Linked DNA regions of Rhodopseudomonas palustris. The main gene of each other region encodes a partner of the protein of the gene in region 2 in a complex. Links are inferred from orthologs where the notes say so. Each region holds a gene or a part of one and is shown on either strand. Other genes may lie near its edges.

Region 1 (3,662 bases), 2.1 Mb from region 2 along the record:
AAAGGCGGTCTGGCGCAGGCGTTCGCCGACTTCGAATGTCAATGACGAGCGGCGGCTGCTTGGGGTGTTCTCAGGCTGAGTATCCATGAGCAATATCCATGTTTTGAAATGCGGTGATCGCGAACCGACCGTCGGCGGCTGAAAAAGAAAATGCCCGCGACGTGCGCGGGCATTTTGGAGGCTGTTGTCTTGATGGCGGATTAATTGCCACCGCCGAAGCGGCGGGACCACCAGCCGACGCGCCGCGGGGCGGCCGAGGAGGGCTCCTCTGCGGGTTGCGCGGCTGCTTGTGGCGCGGCCTCGGCGGCCGGGGCTTCCACCGCAGGCGCGGCCGTGGCCGGCTGCTCGGCCTGAGCGGTCGGCTCGGGCTGCACTTCGGTTGCGGCCTCTGCCGTCGTTTCGGAGGCGGCGGCCGATGCGCCGAAGCTCACCTTTTCGCGCACCGTGGAGCGGCGACGCGCGGCCTTCTTCGCGGCGCTGTCGTCCTCGGCGGACGGATCGCTGGTGTCGGGTGCGGCGGTAGCTGCCGTGTGTTGCGGCTCGGAAGGCGCAATGTCGTGCGGCAGAGCGTCGTGCGGCTGCTCGGCCTCGGCGGCCGGTTCGAAGCTGGGTTGCACCGAGGGGCTGCCGCCGTCGAAGTCGGCGACAGCGTCCGCAGCTTCCGCTTCGTCCGTCGGGGAGAGTTCGTCGCTGATCGAGCCGACCACGCCGGCTTCGTTCTCGCCGGCCTCGGCATTGCCGCGACGGCGACGGCCACCGCGACGACCGCGGCGGCGCGGACGGCGTTCGCCGTTCTCGCCTTGGTCGGCCCGGGCTTCGGCGTCGCTGTCGTCTTCGCCGGCCTCGTCGCCTTCGTCAGCTTCGCCGACCTGTTCGACGCCTTCGGAAACAAACGGCTGCTCGCCATCTTCGCCCACTGCACCAGCTTCGGCGGCTTCACGCGGCTCGCCCGACCGCCGACGGCGGCGGCGACGGCGACGCTTGCGGCCTTCGCTTTCGCTTTCGCCGGCCTCGCTGCCCTGATCCTCGGTGAGGCCGACGGTCTCATCGGTCTCGATCTCGGCTTCGAAATCGTAGCCGTCGTCATCCTCGGGCTCGTCGAGCGGCGCCGGGGAGGCGGCGATCTGCGCGGCGAGCAGCGCCTTGGCAGTCTCGAGCGTGTGGACCTGCTCACCGCGGTCGATCACGAACGACTGCTGGCCGCTGACGGTCGGATCGGCCAGCACCGACAGCGATACCCGGAAGCCGGTCTCGAGGTCGCGCAGATGGCCGCGCTTGTGGTTGAGGACGTACAGCGCCACGTCGGTGCGGGTGCGCACGATCAGGTTGTGTGTAGCGCCCTTCATCAGCACCTCTTCGAGGCCGCGCAGCAGCTGTAGCGCGACCGAGGAGACCGAGCGGACGTGGCCCGAGCCGCCGCAATGCGGGCAGGGCTCGGTCGAGCTCTCCAGCACGCTGGCGCGGATGCGCTGGCGCGACATTTCGAGCAGGCCGAAATGCGAGATGCGGCCGACCTGGATGCGGGCGCGATCCTGCCTCAGGCAGTCGCTGAGCTTGCGCTCGACCGCCCGGTTGTTGCGCTTCTCGTCCATGTCGATGAAGTCGATGACGATCAGGCCGGCGAGGTCGCGCAGCCGGAGCTGCCGGGCGACTTCCTCGGCGGCTTCCATGTTGGTCTTGAGCGCGGTGTCCTCGATGTGGTGCTCGCGGGTCGAGCGGCCGGAGTTGACGTCGATCGAGACCAGCGCTTCGGTCTGGTTGATGACGATGTAGCCGCCGGAGCGGAGCTGCACGGTCGGCGAGAACATCGCGTCGAGCTGGCTCTCGACGCCCATCCGCGAGAACAGCGGCTGGCCGTCACGATACAGCTTCACCGCGCGCACCTGCGACGGCATCAGCATGTGCATGAAGTCGCGGGCTTCGCGATAGCCGGCTTCGCCGGCGACCAGCACCTCGTCGATTTCCTTGTTGTAGAGGTCGCGCAGGGAGCGCTTGATCAGCGAGCCTTCTTCATAGACCAGCTTCGGCGCCTGCGAGTTCAGCGTGACGTCGCGCACCGTCTCCCACATCCGGATCAGGTATTCGAAGTCGCGCTTGATCTCGGGCTTGGTCCGCGAGGCGCCGGCGGTGCGCAGGATCACGCCCATGCCTTCCGGCACGTCGAGGTCCTGCACTACTTCCTTCAGCCGTGAGCGGTCCTGGGCCGAGGTGATCTTGCGGCTGATACCGCCGCCGCGGGCGGTGTTCGGCATCAACACGGCGTAACGCCCGGCGAGCGACAGGTAGGTGGTGAGCGCAGCACCCTTGTTGCCGCGCTCTTCCTTGACGACCTGCACCAGCATCACCTGGCGGCGCTTGATGACTTCCTGGATCTTGTACTGCCGGCGCGGACGGAAGGCGCGTTCCGGCACTTCCTCGAGCACGTCGTCACCGCCGACGGACTCGACCACGTCCTCCTCGGCTTCCTCTTCGTCATCCTCTTCCTCGTCGTCCTCGGCTTCCGCCTCGGTGTCGGAGTCGGTTTCGACCTCGTGCTCGGCTTCAACGTGATCGTCGTGCGCCTCGTGTTCGTCTTCGGCCTCGTGGTGCTCGTCGATCGGGAACGGCGCGTCCTCGGCGTAGTTCGCGCTGTCCTCGCCGTGGTCGTCGTCGTGCGCGTCGGTTTCGTCGTGCGACGCCGCTGCCTGCGGGGCTTCGACCGGCGCGGGAGCCTCGGCAACCGCCGGCTGCTCGATCGTGACGGGCTCGGCCGCAGCGCTCACCTGAGGCTCGGACGGAGCAGCTTCGGCGTGGGTGTGTTCGTGATCGGCGGCGTACTCGGCGTCGTGCTGCTCGGCGGTCTCACCCTCCGGCAACTCGTGCATCAAGCGCTCGGCCTCGGCGTGAGCCCCGGCCTCGTGCGCCTCTTGATGGTCGGCAGCCTCGTGGGGCTGCTCGGCCGCGACGTCGGTAGCGGCTTCGACGATCTCGCTCTGCACCCGCTCGCCGTTGTTGCGGCGGCGATGGCTGCGATGCCGCGACCGGCGGCGGCTGGAGCGCTGCTCGTTTTCTTCTTCGGCTTCGCGGTGGGCGCGTTCGTCGGCTTCGATCAGGGCCTGCCGGTCGGCGACCGGGATTTGATAATAGTCGGGATGGATTTCGCTGAAGGCGAGGAAGCCGTGGCGATTGCCGCCATATTCGATGAAAGCGGCTTGTAGCGAGGGTTCAACCCGGGTGACTTTTGCGAGATAGATATTGCCGCGGAGTTGTTTGCGCTGGGCGGTTTCGAAATCAAACTCTTCGACGCGGTTGCCACGGACCACGACCACCCGGGTCTCTTCCGGGTGGGTGGCGTCGATCAGCATCTTGTTGGCCATTTTTCAACTCATGTCGGCGAAGCGCGCGCGAAACGGCTCGCGCAAGCAGCGCGGCCGGCAGACGCGACGGTCCACCTGATTCGGGGGTGAGGGGAAGGCCGAAACGCATCGCGGTGTGCCGTGCCGGTCGGGGACCCGAGGCGACGCGCAAAGCGAAGCGAGAGCTTCGCGGCGGCGCGGCCTTTGCGTGGGTCGGATTCGGCATCGCAGTCTGGCGCATTAAGCGTCGGCCCGTCTGAACAGGTGGCGGCTCGATCAGCCGCCGTGTTGTCTCGCTGATGGGCCGGCTCCGCGCCGAGGCGCTAA
Region 2 (5,332 bases):
CCGACGCCCTGCTCGCCCCGCACGACGTGCAGCACGCCGGCGCCGACGAATCCGCCGCGCAGATCCGTAAGCCGCGCGACAACAACGACCCGCGCAATGCCAATCGCGGCGGCGGCAATGGTAAGCCGCGCCGCGACAAACGCGACGTCCACGGCTGGGTGGTGCTGGACAAGCCGATCGGCATGACCTCGACCCAGGCGGTCGCGGTGCTGAAGCGGCTGTTCTCGGCCAAGCGCGCCGGCCATGCCGGTACCCTCGATCCGCTGGCCTCCGGCGGCCTGCCGATCGCGATGGGCGAAGCCACCAAGACGGTGCCGTTCGTGATGGACGGCCGCAAGCGCTACCGCTTCACCGTGGCCTGGGGCGAGGAACGGGACACCGACGACACCGAGGGCCGCGCGGTCGCGACCAGCCCGGATCGGCCAACCGCCGAGGCGATCAGGGCGCTGCTGCCGCGCTTTACCGGCGTGATCGAGCAGGTTCCGCCGCAATACTCGGCCGTGAAGATCCAGGGCGAGCGCGCCTACGACCTGGCGCGCGACGGCGAGGTCGTGCCGCTGGTCCCGCGCCCGGTCGAGATTCACGAATTAACCCTTGTGGAACATGGAGATGACGGCCGCTCGGTGTTCGAGGCCGAGTGCGGCAAGGGAACCTATGTGCGGGCGCTCGCCCGCGACATGGGCCGGCTGCTCGGCTGCTACGGTCATATCTGCGCGCTGCGCCGCACCGTGGTGGGGCCGTTCGACGAGTCGGACATGATTCCGCTGGAAGAACTACAGGCTTTGTGCGATAGAGCGGCGTCCGGCGAGGGTAGCCTCGCCGACGCGCTACTGCCCGTTGAGACCGCGCTGGACGACATCCCGGCACTGGCCGTCACTCGGGCTGATGCGGCAAGGCTCCATCGGGGCCAGGCCGTTTTGTTGCGCGGACGGGATGCGCCTCATTGTAGCGGCACAGTCTATGTCACGGTGGCAGGCCGGCTTCTGGCCCTCGCCGAAGTCGGCAATGGCGAGCTCATCCCCAAGCGCGTGTTCAACCTCACCGGGCTGACTGCCAGCTCGGCCGTTCGCAAGGAAAGTATCTGACGATGTCGATTACCGCAGAACGCAAAGCGGAAGTCATCAAGACCAGCGCCACCAAGGCCGGTGATACCGGTTCGCCCGAGGTTCAGGTCGCGATCCTGTCGGAACGCATCACCAACCTGACCGCGCACTTCAAGACCCACACCAAGGACAACCACTCCCGCCGTGGGCTGTTGAAGCTGGTGTCGACGCGCCGTTCGCTTCTCGACTACATCAAGAAGAAGGACGAAGCGCGCTACAAGGCGCTGCTCGAGAAGCACAACATCCGTCGCTGAGGCGTCGGACGACCGGCCGAAGCGGACGCGCCACGACGCCTCCGCGACGGCCGAAGCAAGATGTTCGCACGGGCGAGTCTCACATCCGCCCGTGTCAGTCGGCTCAGTCGCATTCCGGCGGTTGAGCTCGTCAACGGGCCTCCAGCCCGCCGTGCGGGACCGAAGACAAGTGTCTTCCCCGCAGCCGGGAGGAATGAACGCCATTTCCCAACTGAAGACCATGGCAGGATCGCCGGACGCTGTTTGTGCAAGCGCGCAGTCAGCGTCTCGCCATCTTGCGCATGGTCTTTTGGTATTTGGCGTCCGGTCTTCCCGAAAACCGATGAAAGAAAGACCCGATGTTCAATATCCATTCCGTGGAAATCGATTGGGGTGGCCGTCCCCTCAAGCTTGAAACCGGCAAGGTCGCCCGCCAGGCCGACGGCGCCGTCGTCGCGACCTATGGCGAGACCGTCGTGCTCGCCACCGTGGTGGCCGCCAAGGCGCCGCGTGAAGGCGTCGACTTCCTCCCCCTCACCGTCGACTACCAAGAAAAGGCCTACGCGGCCGGCCGCATTCCCGGCGGCTACTTCAAGCGTGAAGGCCGTCCGACCGAGAAGGAGACGCTGGTCTCCCGTCTGATCGACCGCCCGATCCGTCCGCTGTTCGCCGACGGCTGGCGCAACGAGACCCAGGTCATCGTCACCGTTCTGTCGCACGACATGGAGAACGATCCGGACGTGCTGGCGATGGTCGCCGCCTCCGCGGCGCTGACGCTGTCCGGCGTGCCGTTCAAGGGCCCGATCGGCGCCGCCCGCGTCGGCTTCATCAACGACGAATACGTGCTCAATCCCGTGCTCGACGAGATGGCCGAAACCCAGCTCGAGCTGGTGGTTGCCGGTACCGCCGACGCGGTGCTGATGGTCGAATCCGAAGCCAAGGAGCTGTCGGAAGAGATCATGCTCGGCGCCGTGATGTTCGGTCACCGCCACTTCCAGCCGGTGATCGACGCGATCATCGACCTCGCCGAGAAGGCCGCCAAGGAGCCGCGCGAACTCACCGTCGTCGACGACAGCGAGATCGAAAAGGAAATGCTCGGCCTGGTCGAGCAGGAGCTGCGTGCCGCCTACGCCATCCCGGTCAAGCAGGACCGCTACGCCGCGGTCGGCAAGGTCAAGGAAAAGGCGATTGCGCACTTCTTCCCGGAAGGCCAGGAGCCGAAATACGACAAGCTGCGCATCGCCGGCGTGTTCAAGGAGCTCGAGGCCAAGATCGTTCGCTGGAACATCCTCGACACCGGCAAGCGCATCGACGGCCGTGACAGCAAGACCGTTCGCAACATCCTGGCTCAGGTCGGCGTGCTTCCGCGTACCCACGGTTCGGCGCTGTTCACCCGCGGCGAAACCCAGGCGATGGTCGTGACCACGCTCGGCACCGGTGAAGACGAGCAGTATGTCGACTCGCTGTCGGGAACGTACAAAGAGACGTTCCTGCTGCACTACAACTTCCCGCCCTACTCGGTCGGCGAGACCGGCCGCCTCGGCGGCACCAAGCGCCGCGAGATCGGCCACGGCAAGCTGGCGTGGCGCGCGATCCATCCGGTGCTGCCGCCGCATCACGAGTTCCCCTACACCATCCGCGTCGTCTCGGAGATCACCGAGTCGAACGGTTCGTCCTCGATGGCGTCGGTTTGCGGTGCCTCGCTGGCGCTGATGGACGCGGGCGTGCCGCTGAAGCGGCCGACCGCGGGTATCGCGATGGGTCTGATCCTGGAAGGTGACCGCTTCGCCGTGCTGTCCGACATCCTCGGCGACGAGGACCACCTCGGCGACATGGACTTCAAGGTGGCGGGCACCGAGGCGGGCATCACCTCGCTGCAGATGGACATCAAGATCGCCGGCATCACCGAAGAGATCATGAAGGTGGCGCTCGGCCAGGCCAAGGACGGCCGCATCCATATCCTGGGTGAGATGTCCAAGGCGCTCGACCGTGCCCGCGCCGAGCTCGGCGAACACGCGCCGCGGATCGAGACCTTCAAGATCCCGACCGACAAGATCCGCGAAGTGATCGGTACCGGCGGTAAGGTGATCCGCGAGATCGTCGAAAAGACTGGCGCCAAGGTCAACATCGAGGACGACGGCACCGTGAAGGTGGCTTCGTCGGATGGTGAGTCGATCAAGGCCGCGATCAAGTGGATCAAGTCGATCGCGTCCGATCCGGAAGTCGGCGAGATCTACGAAGGCACCGTCGTCAAGGTGATGGAGTTCGGCGCGTTCGTGAACTTCTTCGGCGCCAAGGATGGTCTGGTGCACATCAGCCAGCTCGCCGCCGGCCGCGTGCAGAAGACATCCGACGTCGTCAAGGAAGGCGACAAGGTCAAGGTCAAGCTGCTCGGCTTCGACGACCGCGGCAAGACCCGGCTGTCGATGAAGGTGGTCGATCAGACCACCGGTGAAGACCTCGAAGCCAAGCAGAAGGCGGAAGCCAAGGCCGAAGGCGAAGCGCCCGCGCAGGCTGCCGGCGAGTAAGCCTTCCGGCGCGACACCGTCGCAGCAAGTCAGCATCGATCAAGGGCGGCCTCACCAGGCCGCCCTTTTTCTTTGCGGCGCCTTCCGTGCGACAGCGGACGCCAACTTCTACCAGAGCGCGTGCTGTTAGTTCGCGGTACGAATCCGAGGTTGCGATAAATTCGGTAATTGAGTGCAGATTGCTCTCACGGGGCTAGGCTAAATTTAACGACGTCTTCACCAAAATGGCCGCCAGCTTCTGCTTCCAGGTCGCGCGATCGTGCAAGGCCGCATCAGGGAAAGGCTTGGAATGTTCTCCTTCACCCGCTCTGCCGGCCATGATCATGCGGCAGCGATGCTCGCGGCGCTCAATCGCTCCCAGGCGGTGATCGAGTTCGATCTCGACGGCAACGTCATCGACGCAAACGACAACTTTCTGACCGCACTCGGCTACTCGCTTCCAGAGATCAAGGGCAAGCATCACCGGATGTTCGTCGATCCGAGCGAGCACGACAGCACAGCCTATCGCGAGTTCTGGACCGCGTTGCGCGCCGGCCAGTACCAGGCCGGCGAATTCCACCGCATCGGCAAGGGCGGCCGCGAGGTCTGGATCCAGGCGTCCTACAACCCGATCCTCGACAAGAACGGCAAGCCGACCGGCGTCGTGAAGTTCGCGGCCGACATCACCGCGGCCAAGACCCAATCGCTGGAGGATGCCGGCAAGCTCGCGGCAATCGGCCGCGCCCAGGCGGTGATCGAGTTTGCGATGGACGGCACCGTCCTCACCGCCAACGATAACTTTCTCGCCGCGATGGGGTACTCGCTTGGCGAGATCAAGGGCAAGCATCACAGCATGTTTGTCGAGCCGTCGGTGCGCGAGAGCAGCGACTACCGCGAGTTTTGGGCGCGGCTCAACCGCGGCGAATACTTCCCCGGCGAGTTCAAGCGGATCGGCAAGGGCGGCAAGGAGGTCTGGATTCTGGCGTCCTACAACCCGATCCTCGACGCACGCGGCAAGCCGTTCAAAGTGGTGAAATACGCCACCGACGTCACCGCGCAGAAGCTGAAGAACGCCGACTTCTCCGGCCAGATCGATGCGATCCGCAAGTCACAGGCGGTGATCGAATTCAGCATCGACGGCACAGTGCTGGACGCCAACGACAACTTCCTGCACGCGCTGGGCTACTCGCTGGGCGAGATCAAGGGCCGGCATCACAGTATGTTCATCGACCCCGCCGAGCGCGAGAGCGCGGCCTATCGGGCATTCTGGGCGGCGCTCGGTCGCGGCGATTATCAGGCCGGCGAATACAAGCGCATCGGCAAAGGCGGCAGGGAAGTCTGGATCCAGGCCTCCTACAACCCGATCCTCGACCTCAATGGACGGCCTTTCAAGGTGGTGAAATACGCCGCCGACACCACCCGCCAGGTACTCACCCGGCTCGGCAACGAGCGCGTCCGCGCCATGATGGAATCGGTGGCGGCCGGAGCG

The links. The genes of interacting proteins can lie anywhere in the genome.
Region 1: the proteins of pnp (region 2) and HZF03_RS11920 are in contact, whole or in part, in a cryo-EM structure (PDB 9QH0), measured with the Escherichia coli proteins. The link is inferred for Rhodopseudomonas palustris from one-to-one orthologs.

Annotation. Positions count from the first base shown.
Region 1 is NZ_CP058907.1:2,601,449-2,605,110, forward strand. It holds HZF03_RS11920 (ribonuclease E/G), read right to left. Parts: upstream 3,357-3,662; coding sequence 201-3,356; downstream 1-200. Other genes in the region: HZF03_RS11915 (PGN_0703 family putative restriction endonuclease), read right to left, coding at 1-87. UniProt on the Escherichia coli protein: Endoribonuclease that plays a central role in RNA processing and decay. Required for the maturation of 5S and 16S rRNAs and the majority of tRNAs. Also involved in the degradation of most mRNAs.
Region 2 is NZ_CP058907.1:466,716-472,047, reverse strand. The notes cover bases 1,336-4,279. They hold pnp (polyribonucleotide nucleotidyltransferase), read left to right. Parts: upstream 1,336-1,695; coding sequence 1,696-3,864; downstream 3,865-4,279. Other genes in these bases: HZF03_RS02190 (methyl-accepting chemotaxis protein), read left to right, coding at 4,154-4,279; rpsO (30S ribosomal protein S15), read left to right, coding at 1,336-1,357. Outside these bases: tRNA pseudouridine(55) synthase TruB, read left to right, coding at 1-1,085; more of rpsO, read left to right, coding at 1,088-1,335; more of HZF03_RS02190, read left to right, coding at 4,280-5,332. UniProt on the Escherichia coli protein: Involved in mRNA degradation. Catalyzes the phosphorolysis of single-stranded polyribonucleotides processively in the 3'- to 5'-direction. Also involved, along with RNase II, in tRNA processing.